One region of the Erwinia sp. 2186 genome, then DNA from elsewhere that is predicted to be linked to it. Evidence: predicted binding sites of a transcription regulator. Region 1 holds the regulator's gene; each other region holds the start of a gene.
What was found. The regulator sigma-54, encoded in region 1, starts transcription at its own class of promoters, with help from an activator protein. The targets are predictions, from matches to a motif close to GTTGGCACANNTTTCGCTNT.
Positions count from the first base shown of each region.

Region 2: a site for sigma-54 is predicted at 2,596-2,615, ahead of glnA (glutamate--ammonia ligase). Genes of this name have one in related genera too.
Region 3: a site for sigma-54 is predicted at 1,577-1,596, ahead of glnK (P-II family nitrogen regulator). Genes of this name have one in related genera too.

Region 1 is NZ_CM173824.1:546,566-550,968, forward strand. It holds gene npr (PTS phosphocarrier protein NPr) at 1-232, opposite strand, end outside; gene rapZ (RNase adapter RapZ) at 229-1,083, opposite strand; gene ptsN (PTS IIA-like nitrogen regulatory protein PtsN) at 1,193-1,675, opposite strand; gene hpf (ribosome hibernation promoting factor) at 1,889-2,176, opposite strand; gene rpoN (RNA polymerase factor sigma-54) at 2,199-3,632, opposite strand; gene lptB (LPS export ABC transporter ATP-binding protein) at 3,681-4,403, opposite strand, start outside.
Region 2 is NZ_CM173824.1:4,833,762-4,838,164, forward strand. It holds gene yihX (glucose-1-phosphatase) at 1-369, opposite strand, end outside; gene typA (ribosome-dependent GTPase TypA) at 504-2,327, opposite strand; gene glnA (glutamate--ammonia ligase) at 2,761-4,170, shown strand; gene glnL (nitrogen regulation protein NR(II)) at 4,311-4,403, shown strand, end outside.
Region 3 is NZ_CM173824.1:3,667,949-3,672,351, forward strand. It holds gene amtB (ammonium transporter AmtB) at 1-1,164, opposite strand, end outside; gene glnK (P-II family nitrogen regulator) at 1,185-1,523, opposite strand; gene ACXKZG_RS17175 (SmdB family multidrug efflux ABC transporter permease/ATP-binding protein) at 1,796-3,559, opposite strand; gene ACXKZG_RS17180 (SmdA family multidrug ABC transporter permease/ATP-binding protein) at 3,552-4,403, opposite strand, start outside.

The DNA.
Region 1 (4,403 bases):
CACTCAGCGCCTTCTCTTCTTCAGGGCCAGAGGCTTCAATTTCAATATGGCCGCCCTTGGCTGAATCCAGCATCAGCAGCGCTATCACGCTGCTGGCCTCCGCTTCAGTGCCACTCTCATTACGCAGTAACACTTCCGCATCAAAACTCTGCACCAGTTCGAAAAGCTTCATGGCCGGGCGCGCGTGCATTCCCAGCTTATTTTTGATCTCAACGGTTTGCCTGACAGTCATGATTTACGTTTTTCCAGCGTGCGATGACGGGACTGGACATTTTTACCGCGAGAGCGGAAATAGTCAGCCAGCTGTTCAGCGATATAGACGGAACGGTGTTTACCCCCGGTACAACCGATGGCAACGGTAAGATAGCTGCGGTTGTTGGTTTCCAGCATCGGCAACCACAATTCCAGATAGCTTCGGGTCTGATAAATGAAGTTATGTACTTCCGTATGGCGGTCGAGAAACGCCGCTACCGGGCGATCCAGGCCGGTCATCGGACGCAGTTTTGGATCCCAATGGGGATTCGGCAAAAAGCGCACATCGAAGACGTAGTCAGCATCGATAGGAATACCGTGCTTGTAGCCGAAGGATTCGAAAACCATCGTCAGCTCACGCTCGCGTTTACCCAATAAGCGCGTCCGCAGCATCTCGGCCAACTCGTGCACCGACATCTCGGAGGTATCAACAATCAGGTCAGCGCGAGAGCGCAGCGGTTCCAGCAGCTCATTCTCTTCGTCAATGGCGCTCTCCAGCGATAAATTCTTGCTGGAAAGAGGGTGCAGGCGGCGAGTATCGCTATAGCGACGGATCAGCGTGTTGCGGTCGGCATCGAGAAACAGCAGTTGAGGAGAAAAGCTGTCTGGCAGGCTGGTCAGGGCTTTTTCGAACACTTCTGGTGACTCAGGCATATTGCGCACGTCGATGCTGACCGCAGCAGACATGTTGCGGTCGGCCAGAGAATTGGCCAGTTCAGGCAGTAAAACCACGGGTAAGTTATCCACGCAGTAAAAGCCCATATCTTCCAGTGCTCTCAAGGCGACAGACTTACCCGATCCCGATCGACCGCTGACAATCATCAGCACCATGACTTGTTCTCCTGAATTTGCCTGTTTGAGGGTATTCAGCCCTGGCTGCTAAGGCCGCCAGAATAACCCACATGCTTAAAATGAGCCGGGGCTTCCACGCCCGGTATGATCAGTGGCTCTCCTCAGGAGTCTCAGCCATGATCTCGTAAAGCTCTTCATCGGTCTGCGCAGCACGCAGGCGGCGACATACGGTTTTATCCGCCAGACGTTTGGCAACCAGCGACAGCGTATGCAAATGCGTTTTGCACTGATCGGCAGGTACCAGTAAGGCGAAAAGCAGATCTACCGGTTGATTATCAATGGCATCAAAAGCGATCGGCTGATCGAGGCGGATAAAAACGCCCACCGCACGCAGGGTGTCTTCTACCAGCTTGCCATGCGGGATCGCGATACCATTACCAATTCCGGTACTGCCCATACGTTCACGGGTCAGAATCGCTTCGAAGATGGTCTGGTGCGGAAGGTTAAGCTGTTTAGCCGCCAGCTCGCTGATGATTTCCAGCGCCCGCTTCTTACTCTGGCAATGGACGCCGCTGCGGGTGCAGGACACATTCAGTACCGAGCTCAGTTCCAGTGTTAATTCATTGTTCATCATAGTTTCACTTACGTGTTCACTTCTGCCTGGCAAAATTACGGGACACATCTTCACCTGAGAAGAGGGGAGAGGGTCATCGGTCGACTGCTCAGCCTGCCTGATTGATTAACGGCCCGGCTCCCCGGTTAAAGGGAGCCGAGCCGGTTATCTTACGTCATGCCTGATCCTAAGATTAGGGTGGCGAAGAAATAATCAATGCTTGAGTGAAATTTAGTGCTGCTTCAGCTTGTCTTTATGTTTATTGAGCTGGCGCGTCAGCTTGTCTATCAAGCCGTCAACCGCCGCGTACATATCTTTCCCTTCCGAGGTGGCATGCAACTCACCGCCATTCACATGCAAAGTCGCATCCGCTACCTGAGTGACCTTTTCGACCTTCAGTACAATATAGACCTGATTAATTCGATCAAAGTACTGTTCCAGTTTGGCAAATTTGGTCGTCACGAAATCACGCAATGGTTCAGTGATTTCCACGTTCTGCCCGGTAATGTTGAGTTGCATACGTTCTTCCTTATCTGTTCGATCAGACCAGCTGTTTGCGCTGGTTTGAGGGCGGGATGGATAAAGACTCTCGGTACTTTGCGACAGTGCGGCGCGCTACCATGATCCCTTGATTAGAGAGCAAGGTCGTGAGCTTGCTGTCGCTCAGTGGTTTGGCGGGATTCTCCGCCGAGATTAATTTTTTCACCAGTGCACGTATCGCCGTGGAGGACGCTTCGCCACCACTGTCGGTGTTGACGTGACTGGAGAAAAAATACTTCAATTCAAAAATTCCGCGCGGACTGTGCAGATACTTCTGCGTGGTCACGCGCGAAATGGTGGATTCATGCATATCCACGGCACTGGCGATATCCGCCAACACCATGGGGCGCATAAATTCCTCGCCCTGTTCAAAAAACGCCTGTTGCTGATCGACGATGCAGCGCGTCACTTTCAGCAGCGTATCGTTACGGCTTTCCAGACTTTTTATCAGCCACTTCGCTTCCTGCAAATTGCTGCGGATAAACTGGCTGTCACTGTCGTTACGCGTCGAACCGCCGAGTGAAGCGTAATGCTGATTAATCTTCAGCCTGGGTACGCTGTCTGAGTTCAGTTCCACCGTCCAGCGATTGCTGGCTTTGCGCACCAGCACATCCGGGATGACATATTCCGGCTCGGTAGTATTAATCGACTGACCCGGACGCGGATCGAGCGACTGAATCACCTGCATGGCGTTTTTAAGCACGTCTTCCTTCAGCCGCGTCACGCGCATCAGGCTACGAAAGTCATGATTAGCCAGTAAGTCCAGATGTTCGCTGACAATCAGCCTTGCCTCTTTCAGGCACAAGGCCTCAGGCGGGAACTGGGAAAGCTGGACCAGCAGGCAATCCCGCAGATCGCGGGCACAGACGCCAACGGGATCGAAGCGCTGGACGCGTTTCAATACCGCTTCCACTTCATCCATGGTCAATTCATCGTTGCCAATGCTGTCGAGGATCTCATCCAGCGAGGCGGTCAGATAACCGGTGTCGTCCACGGCATCGACGATCGAGGTCGCGATCGCCCGGTCAGTTTCGGTAAACGGGGTTAGCTCCACCTGCCACATCAGGTAATCCTGAAGGGTCTGCGTGGTTTCACCCTGATAGACCGGCAGCTCGTCGTCGTGATAATCGGTTCCGGTGCCTGACGGCGTTCCGGCGGTATAAATTTCGTCCCAGGTCGCATCCAGAGGCAGTTCTTCGGGCATGTCTTTCTGTTCCAGCGCTTCCCTGGTATCCAGAGCCTCTTTCTCCTGATATTCGCGTACGTCCACTTCCTCATGAATGTCGGTTTGTTCAAGCAACGGATTACTTTCCAGCGCCAGCTGAATTTCCTGCTGTAGTTCAAGCGTAGAGAGCTGCAGCAAACGGATCGCCTGTTGCAGTTGTGGCGTCATGGCAAGCTGTTGGCTAAGCCTGAGTTGCAAACCTTGCTTCATATTCAGGATACTAATTCCTCGAAAATCTTACCTGGTTTTAACACCTTATCAGAGTCTGAACTCTTCGCCCAAATAGACTCTTTTAACTTGTTCATCCTCCAGAATTTCTGCCGGAGTTCCATGAGCAATTAAGTGCCCCTGGCTGACGATGTAAGCGCGCTCACATACCGCCAGCGTTTCACGCACGTTATGGTCGGTGATCAGCACGCCAAGGCCGCTGTCACGCAGGTGTTCGATAATCTTTTTGATATCAATAACTGAAATCGGGTCAACACCGGCAAAGGGCTCATCAAGCAGGATGAACTTTGGATTGGCGGCCAGCGCGCGGGCAATCTCAACACGACGGCGTTCGCCACCGGATAATGCCTGACCCATGCTGTTGCGCAGATGCTCGATGTGGAATTCGTTCATCAGCTCATTGGCGCGGTCTTCGCGTTGTTCTGTGGTCAGATCGTCGCGGATCTGCAGCACGGCCATCAGGTTGTCATAGACGCTCAGGCGGCGGAAGATCGACGCTTCCTGCGGCAGGTAGCCAATCCCACGGCGAGCGCGGGCGTGCAACGGTAAGATACTGATGTCTTCATCATCAATGATGATACGACCCGCATCACGCGGCACAATGCCAACTACCATATAAAAGGTGGTGGTTTTGCCGGCGCCATTTGGACCTAACAGGCCAACAATCTCACCGGATTTGACCTGCAAACTGACATCTTCGACCACGCGACGGCCTTTGTAAGCCTTCGCCAGGTTTTCCGCAATTAACGTAGC
Region 2 (4,403 bases), 630 kb from region 1:
TTCCGGGTATTGCGTCGGCCAGAAGGTACAATGCAGCTTGTTGGTATTAGAGAGGATAACAACGCGATCGCCCTGCTCACGCAGCTTGTGCATGATGGCAATCACTTCCGGACGCACGCCGACAAAAACCGCCTGCCAGCCCGCCGCAAACTGTTCGAAGCTTAACGCGACATCCAGCTGTTCGCACATTTTCTCTGCGAACTCTTCATCACTGATTTCACCTCGTTCGTGCTGTTCGAAAGACGCATCCATCTGGAAACGGCTTTGCAATGTAGACAGCGGTACGCGCCCCAGATCGCTCCAGACGCCAAGAACCCGGTTGAAATCAATATCAACAATGACGTTACCTAAATCAAAGATATACAGCATGGTCATCTCCTTTTGTGCCGGTGAGATATTCACTCTAGCGGTAAATCGGGAGACTGAACAGGAGAGGGGGAAAATCAGGGAGAAGAATCAAGGCCGGAGAGCTCCGGCCTTGAGAGTGCAGTGCTTAAAGAGGATTAAGACTCTTTAGGACCACGGCTTGCGCGTTTACGGTCGTTTTCCGTCAGGTGACGTTTACGAATACGTACGGACGTTGGCGTAACTTCAACCAGTTCGTCATCATCGATGAATTCCAGAGCCTGCTCCAGAGACATCTTGATTGCCGGAACCAGCGTGGTTGCTTCATCAGTACCCGAAGCACGCATGTTGGTCAGTTTCTTACCGGTCAGGCAGTTCACGGTCAGGTCGTTTGAACGTGAGTGAATACCGATAACCTGGCCTTCATACACTTCAGCACCGTGGCCGAGGAACAGCTTACCGCGATCCTGCAGGCTGAACAGGGCGAATGCTACCGCTTTACCCTGGCCGTTAGAGATCAGCACGCCGTTCTGGCGCTGGCCGATTTCACCCTGACGAACATCATCGTAGTGGCTGAAGGTGGAGTACAGCAGACCGGTACCAGACGTCATGGTCATGAATTCGGTACGGAAACCGATCAGTCCACGCGCCGGGATCAGGTAATCCAGACGAATACGGCCTTTGCCATCAGGGATCATGTCTTTAACATCACCCTTACGCTCGCCCATTGCCTGCATTACAGAACCCTGGTGCTGTTCTTCGATATCCAGCGTCACGTTCTCGAACGGCTCTTGCATGCGGCCATCGATTTTACGGTTGATAACTTTAGGACGTGAAACGGCGATTTCGAAGCCTTCACGACGCATGTTTTCAATCAGAACGGACAGGTGAAGCTCACCACGACCTGACACGCGGAAGGCGTCAGAATCTTCGGTTTCTTCAACACGCAGCGCAACGTTGTGCACCAGTTCTTTGTTCAGACGGTCAAGGATCTGACGTGAAGTCACATACTTACCTTCTTTACCACAGAACGGAGAGGTGTTTACGTTGAAGTACATGGTTACGGTTGGTTCATCAACGCTCAGTGCTGGCAGCGCTTCAACAGCCTGTGGATCACAGATGGTGTCGGAGATGTTCAGCTCGCCCAGACCGGTGATAGCGATGATATCGCCCGCTTCAGCTTCAACCGCTTCGATACGCTCCAGACCCATGTGGGTCAGGACTTTACCGACTTTACCGTTACGGGTTTTGCCTTCGCTATCTACGATAGTAACCTGCTGGTTTGGCTTAACTTTACCGCGTTTGATGCGGCCGATGCCGATAACACCAACGTAGTTGTTGTAGTCCAGCTGGGAAATCTGCATCTGGAATGGCGCTTCTGCCTCAACCTGCGGAGGAGAAACGTGATCCACGATGGCCTGATACAGCGGAGTCATATCCTCAGCCATATCGTTGTGATCCAGACCAGCGATACCGTTCAGCGCTGATGCATAGATTACCGGGAAGTCGAGCTGCTCGTCAGTCGCATCGAGGTTTACGAACAGGTCAAATACCTGGTCAACAACCCAATCCGGACGCGCACCAGGACGGTCAACTTTGTTGATAACAACGATCGGCTTCAGACCATTAGCAAACGCTTTTTTGGTCACGAAGCGGGTTTGCGGCATTGGGCCATCCATTGCATCCACAACCAGCAGCACCGAGTCAACCATTGACATCACACGCTCAACCTCACCGCCGAAGTCGGCGTGTCCTGGGGTATCCACGATGTTGATGCGGTAGTCATTCCAATTAATGGCGGTGTTTTTTGCGAGGATGGTAATCCCACGCTCTTTCTCCAAATCGTTGGAGTCCATTACGCGTTCGGTGGCTTCAGTACGGGCGTCAAAGGTCCCGGATTGCTGCAGCAACTTATCGACCAGGGTAGTTTTACCATGGTCAACGTGGGCAATAATGGCGATGTTACGCAAATTTTCGATCACAGCTTTGCCTCAGGCATTAGAAATAGCGCGCTATTGTACACGGATTAATCGAAGGACTGAACAGGATCACAAATTTCAATTAAAGATAACTGTCAGGATTGCTTTTTACACCTTAAACAGTGCAAGAATCGCACTCCATCGAAAAAATGCACCAGAATAGTGCTCACTCAGCACTCAATAGCACCAAAATGGTGCGCGACTTCCATCATGGTGCAGGTCCCGTATCACGAGAGGGCGCATCATAGCGCTTTTTCAGGTAAATAATAAAGTTGGCATAGATTTCGCTTTATACACTCAAGCGAAGAATGCAGTTTTTCACAACGGTTGATAGCGTGTGAGAGATCTTTATTATCGGATGACAATGCGAGATAAGCAAAGTCCACCTTGAGATCGCTAACCACGACGACAATGACAAAATCCAGGAGAGTTAAGTATGTCCGCTGAACACGTTCTGTCGATGATGAACGAGCACGAAGTCAAATTCGTTGACCTGCGTTTTACCGATACCAAAGGTAAAGAACAGCACGTCACCATTCCTGCTCATCAGGTTAACGCTGACTTCTTCGAAGAAGGCAAAATGTTTGACGGCTCCTCTATTGGTGGCTGGAAAGGCATTAACGAATCAGACATGGTTCTGATGCCAGATGCGACCACCGCTGTGCTGGATCCATTCTTCGAAGATCCTACGCTGATCATCCGTTGTGACATTCTCGAGCCAGGCACCATGCAGGGCTACGATCGTGACCCACGCTCCATCGCAAAGCGCGCTGAAGATTTCCTGCGCTCTTCTGGCATTGCAGACACCGTTCTGTTTGGACCAGAGCCAGAGTTCTTCCTGTTCGATGACATCCGTTTCGGCAGCAGCACCTCCGGTTCCCATGTTGCTATCGACGATATCGAAGCTTACTGGAACAGCGGTAAAGCTTACGAAGGCGGCAACAAAGGTCACCGTCCAGGTCTGAAAGGCGGTTACTTCCCGGTTCCACCTGTCGACTCCTCACAGGACATCCGTTCTGCGATGTGTCTGACCATGGAGCAGATGGGCCTGGTTGTTGAAGCTCACCACCACGAAGTGGCAACCGCGGGTCAGAACGAAGTGGCAACCCGCTTCAACACCATGACCAAAAAAGCTGACGAAATTCAGATCTACAAATACGTTGTTCACAACGTGGCGCACGCCTACGGCAAAACAGCGACCTTTATGCCGAAACCTATGTTCGGTGATAACGGTTCTGGTATGCACTGCCATATGTCACTGTCTAAAGACGGTAACAACCTGTTCGCCGGCGACAAATACGGCGGCCTGTCTGAAATGGCCCTGTTCTACATCGGTGGTGTTATCAAGCACGCTAAAGCGATCAACGCCCTGGCGAACCCAACCACTAACTCCTACAAGCGTCTGGTCCCAGGCTACGAAGCGCCAGTAATGCTGGCTTACTCTGCCCGTAACCGTTCTGCTTCTATCCGTATCCCAGTGGTTGCCAGCCCGAAAGCACGTCGTATCGAAGCGCGCTTCCCTGATCCAGCGGCTAACCCGTACCTGTGCTTCGCTGCACTGCTGATGGCTGGCCTGGACGGCATCATCAACAAGATCCACCCTGGCGATGCGATGGACAAAAACCTGTACGACCTGCCGCCGGAAGAAGAAGCTGAGATCCCTAAAGTGGCAGGTTCACTGGACGAAGCGCTGGCAGCACTGAACGAAGACCGCGAGTTCCTGACCCGTGGTGGCGTGTTCACTGACGACGCTATCGAAGCTTACATCGAACTGCGTAAAGCCGAGATGGACCGCGTTCGTATGACGCCACACCCTGTTGAGTTCGAGCTGTACTACAGCGTTTAACAGGTAAGACAGTATTTGTTGCCGTGGAAAATTCCAGCCCATCTCCGGATGGGCTTTTTTCACCACGAATTCATCGTCCGGGAAGACGAATTTCGGGTTTAAGGACTATAATGCACTAAAATGGTGCAGGAGAAGGCTGTATGGCAACAGGCACGCTGCCCGATGCTGGGCAGATTCTCAATTCCCTTATTAACAGTATTTTGTTGGTCGACAGCGAACTGGTGGTGCATTAC
Region 3 (4,403 bases), 1.8 Mb from region 1:
ACCGACGCTGAAGATCTGGATCCAGACCTGATGGCCCATGGTCACGCCAGGTGCATAGCCTACGCCACCCAGTGAAGAAGAGGCGAAGACGCCGGTCAGGATACAGCCTACGATGCCGCAGACGCCGTGAACGCCGAACACGTCACATGGGTCATCCACACGCAGCCATTTCTTCAGGATGGTAACACCCCACAGACCTGCCAGACCGCCGACGATGCCGATAATCAGCGCACCACCCACACCAACATAACCACAGGCAGGAGTAATCGCGACCAGACCGGCAATCACACCAGAGCAGACGCCCAGCAGTGAAGGTTTGCCACGCAGAGCCCACTCACCGAAGGTCCAGCTCAGCATCGCGCCAGCTGTTGCCATAACGGTGTTCAGGAACGCCAGACCGGCAATTTCGTTAGCTGCACTGGCTGAGCCAGCGTTGAAGCCAAACCAGCCCACATACAGAATCGCCGTACCCATAAAGACCATTGGCAGATTGTGAGGCTTAAAGGCTTCTTTGCCGAAACCAGCACGTTTACCCACCAGGTAAGCACCCACCAGACCAGCAACTGCGGCGTTAATGTGCACAACGGTACCGCCTGCGAAGTCCAGCGCACCGTCCTGGGCCAGCAAACCGCCTGACCAGACCATGTGTGCAATAGGCAGATACGAGAAGGTCAGCCAGATAGCAACGAAGATCAGTACCGCTGAGAAGCGAACGCGCTCAGCAATCGATCCAACAATCAGGCCCACGGTGATACAGGCGAACGAAGCCTGGAAGGAGACGTGGATATATTGGTAGAAGGTGCCTACCAGTGAGGTCAGCTGGATGTTTTTCAACATCGCCATGCTGAAGCCACCGAAGAAGGCGTTACCTTCACTGAAGGCCAGTGAATAACCGTAAAGCATCCACAATACGCACACCATCGCGAAGGTCACAGAGACCTGAGTCATCATGGAAAGCACGTTTTTAGCGCGGAGCAGACCGCCGTAAAACAGGGCAATACCCGGCAACGTCATGAACAGCACCAGCGCGGTGCAGATCATCATAAAGGCGTTGTCAGCTTTATCAGCCACTGCCGGTGCTGCAGCCATCGCAAGCGACGGTAACAGAGCCAGACTGGCGAGGCCGAACAGAGCAATTTTTTTATTCATTTTATCCCATCCCATCAACATTCTTAGCCCCGAGATTACAGTGCTGCTTCGTCAGTTTCGCCAGTGCGAATACGGATAACTCGCTGCAGTTCCGCAACAAAAATCTTACCGTCACCGATTTTGCCGGTGTAGGCAGCCTTGCTGATCACATCAACCACTTCATCCAGCTGGTCGTCTGCAATCGCAATGTCTATTTTTACTTTTGGCAGGAAGTTCACGCTGTATTCTGCACCGCGATAAAGTTCTGCATGCCCTTTCTGGCGACCAAAGCCTTTCACTTCGGTCACGGTCAGCCCTTGAATACCGATAGAGGAAAGTGCTTCACGCACGTCTTCCAACTTAAACGGTTTAATTACCACGGTAACCAGCTTCATATGATCCCCCTCCAGATATTGAATACGGTTGTTTCGCCCAACACGGATTGATTAAAGCAAAGGCTGTGCCATAAATTAAAAATTGGCATTTTTCAGACGATTAGTCAGTCTGGCTCAGTGTTGCTGAGCAAAGCAGAGAAAAACAGAAGGAGGTGAAGCAGAATGTAGCCAACAAAAAACGCACCATTACGGTGCGTCGCGCGTTAATTATGTGCAAAAGCGGGAATTCGGCCGGTTATGCGCCTGTTCCTGGTGCAGCGAAGCGGCAGTCTTTACACCGCCTCGCCCGCTTCCAGTTCATCGCCGACCTGCTGCAATTGGTACATTTGCCAGTAACGGCCCTGTTTTTCCAGCAGCGTCTGATGATTCCCCTGTTCGACAGCACGACCACGGTGCAGAACCAGGATGGTATCGGCGTCGATAATCGTTGAAAGCCGGTGTGCAATGACCACCAGCGTGGTTTTTTCGCGCACGGCTTTCAGCGCCTTCTGGATGGCTTGTTCAGTGCCAGAATCGATATTGGCCGTTGCTTCATCGAGGATCAAAATCTGCGGCGAAGCCACCAGCACCCGAGCCATCGCCAGCAACTGCTTTTGCCCGACGGAAAGGTTATTCCCCTGCTCGCCAAGACGAGTATGGATGCCCTCAGACAGGCCGCGCGCCAGTTCAGCCAGCTGCACCGTCTCCAGCGCTTGCCACACCGCCTCTTCAGAGATATCGCGCCCCAGGGTCACGTTAGCAAAGAAGGTATCCGCCAGGACCACCGGATCCTGTTGAACCATCGCCACCGACTGACGTAAAACGCTGTGGCTGAGCGTACTTAACGGTCGACCATCCAGACAAATTTCACCGTGCTGAATCGGGTAGTAACCCATCATCAGATTGGCCAGCGTGCTTTTACCGCTGCCGGTATGGCCGACCAGCGCCACGAAGTTACGCGACGGGACGTCAAGGCAGATATCGCTCAGCACATTGCGATCGTCGCGGTAAGCGAAAGTCAGATCCCTGACCGAGATGGACCCCGAGGTCAGTGGCCGGGTATCCGTGCCGTAATCCTGGCGCGGGGCATCGATCAGTTCAAAGATGCGCTCTCCTGCCACCACCGCCTGCTGCAGCATAGACTGCTGCGTAGTGAGTTCGATCAGCGGTTCATTGAGCCTGCCGAGGTAGTTGATAAAGGCATACAGAACGCCGACCTCAATGCTGCCCGCAGACGAGAAGCCAAACAGCAGCATCAGTCCACAAAGGATCAGGGCAGAGAACAGGCTGAGCAGCGGACGCAGCAGGAAACCATCAAGCTTCAGCGTTTCCATACGCGCCAGATAATGCGAGCGGCTGGCTTCACCCATACGCTCACCAAAGCGCGCCTGCTGGCGGAACTGCTGGATCACGCTCATGCCGTTAATCACTTCATTGAAGCCATTATTGATATCAGCCAGATAGCTGCGCATGCGACGGACAATCGGCGTGCTGTAACGCTGATAAATCAGCATCACCGTCAGCACGGCCGGGAAGATGGTGATCGCCACCAGCGCCATGCGCCAGTCAAGACTGAACATCGCCACCAGCATCGCCCCAATCAGCGCGGCACTGCGTAAGACGGTGGCAACCACCGTGACGTACAGATCGCGCACCACTTCGGTGTCATTGGTAACGCGGGAGATGATTTGCCCAACCGGTTGGGTATCAAACGCACTCAGCGGCTGCCGTAAGGCCGCATCCATCACGTCCATCCGCAGTTGCTGAACCACGCCCACTGCGGCCTGGTTAAACAGCAGCGCCTGCCAGTAATGCAGCGAGGCCGCGAGAATTTGCAGCAGGATAAAACTGGTAGCCAGCCCGGAGACTAACGCTAACGGCATATTATGTTTGGCGACCATATTATCAATAAAGTAGCTGATAAGGATGGGCCCCATCACCTCGGCGGCGGCGGCTATCCACAGCAGCAATACCGCCAGGCCGAGCGATTTACGCCACGGCGATCCGTATTTCAGTAACCGCTTAAGGGTCGGCCAGAGGTGGGCAAGATTAGCCATGTGGCACTCCCTTTTCGATCTCTTCTTCGTCCAGTGCCGCTTCCAGCTGCTGATAACGGTACATATCCTGATACCAGCCGGGTTCAGCGGCGAGTTGTTCGTGCTCTCCACGCTGGGTCACCGCGCCTTTCTGCATCACCAGAATTTCGCTGGCTTCGGTCAGGGCAGATAAGCGGTGCGCGCTGATAATCACCGTTCTTCCCTGCCCCCAGCGCCGGAGGTTATGCAGGATTTGATGTTCAGTACGACCATCTACCGCCGAGAGTGCATCATCGAGGATCAGGATCTCAGCATCCAGCAACAGTGCCCGCGCGATTGAAATACGCTGTTTCTGTCCACCGGAAAGCATCACGCCACGCTCGCCCACTTCAGTGTCATAGCCTTTTGGCAGACGCAAAATGTCGTCGTGAACGTTCGCCAGCCTGGCCGCCTGCTCAATATCCGCCGGCTTGGCGGTTGGCCGTCCCAGCGCGATATTGTTGGCGATGGTATCGGAAAACAGGAAAGGAGTCTGACTGACCACGGCCAGACGCCCCCGCCAGCTATCAAGCCGCAGCTGCGGTAAGGGAATGCCGTGGAAACGAATGTCGCCCTGGGAAATATCAAAATGGCGCTGGATTAGGCTGAGCAAGGTGCTTTTCCCGGACCCCGTTGGCCCACACAGCCCGAGCATTTGTCCCGGTTTCAGGTGGACATTGACGTGCCGGAGCGAGGGATTTTGCGCGCCAGGGTAGCAGAATTCGCGAATGGCGATCTGCAGCGATCCGCGCTCTTCTGGCAGGGTTTTGCTGCCGTCTTCCACCGCAGGCGCTTCAGACAGCAACGAGCGGATGCGGCTCCAGGC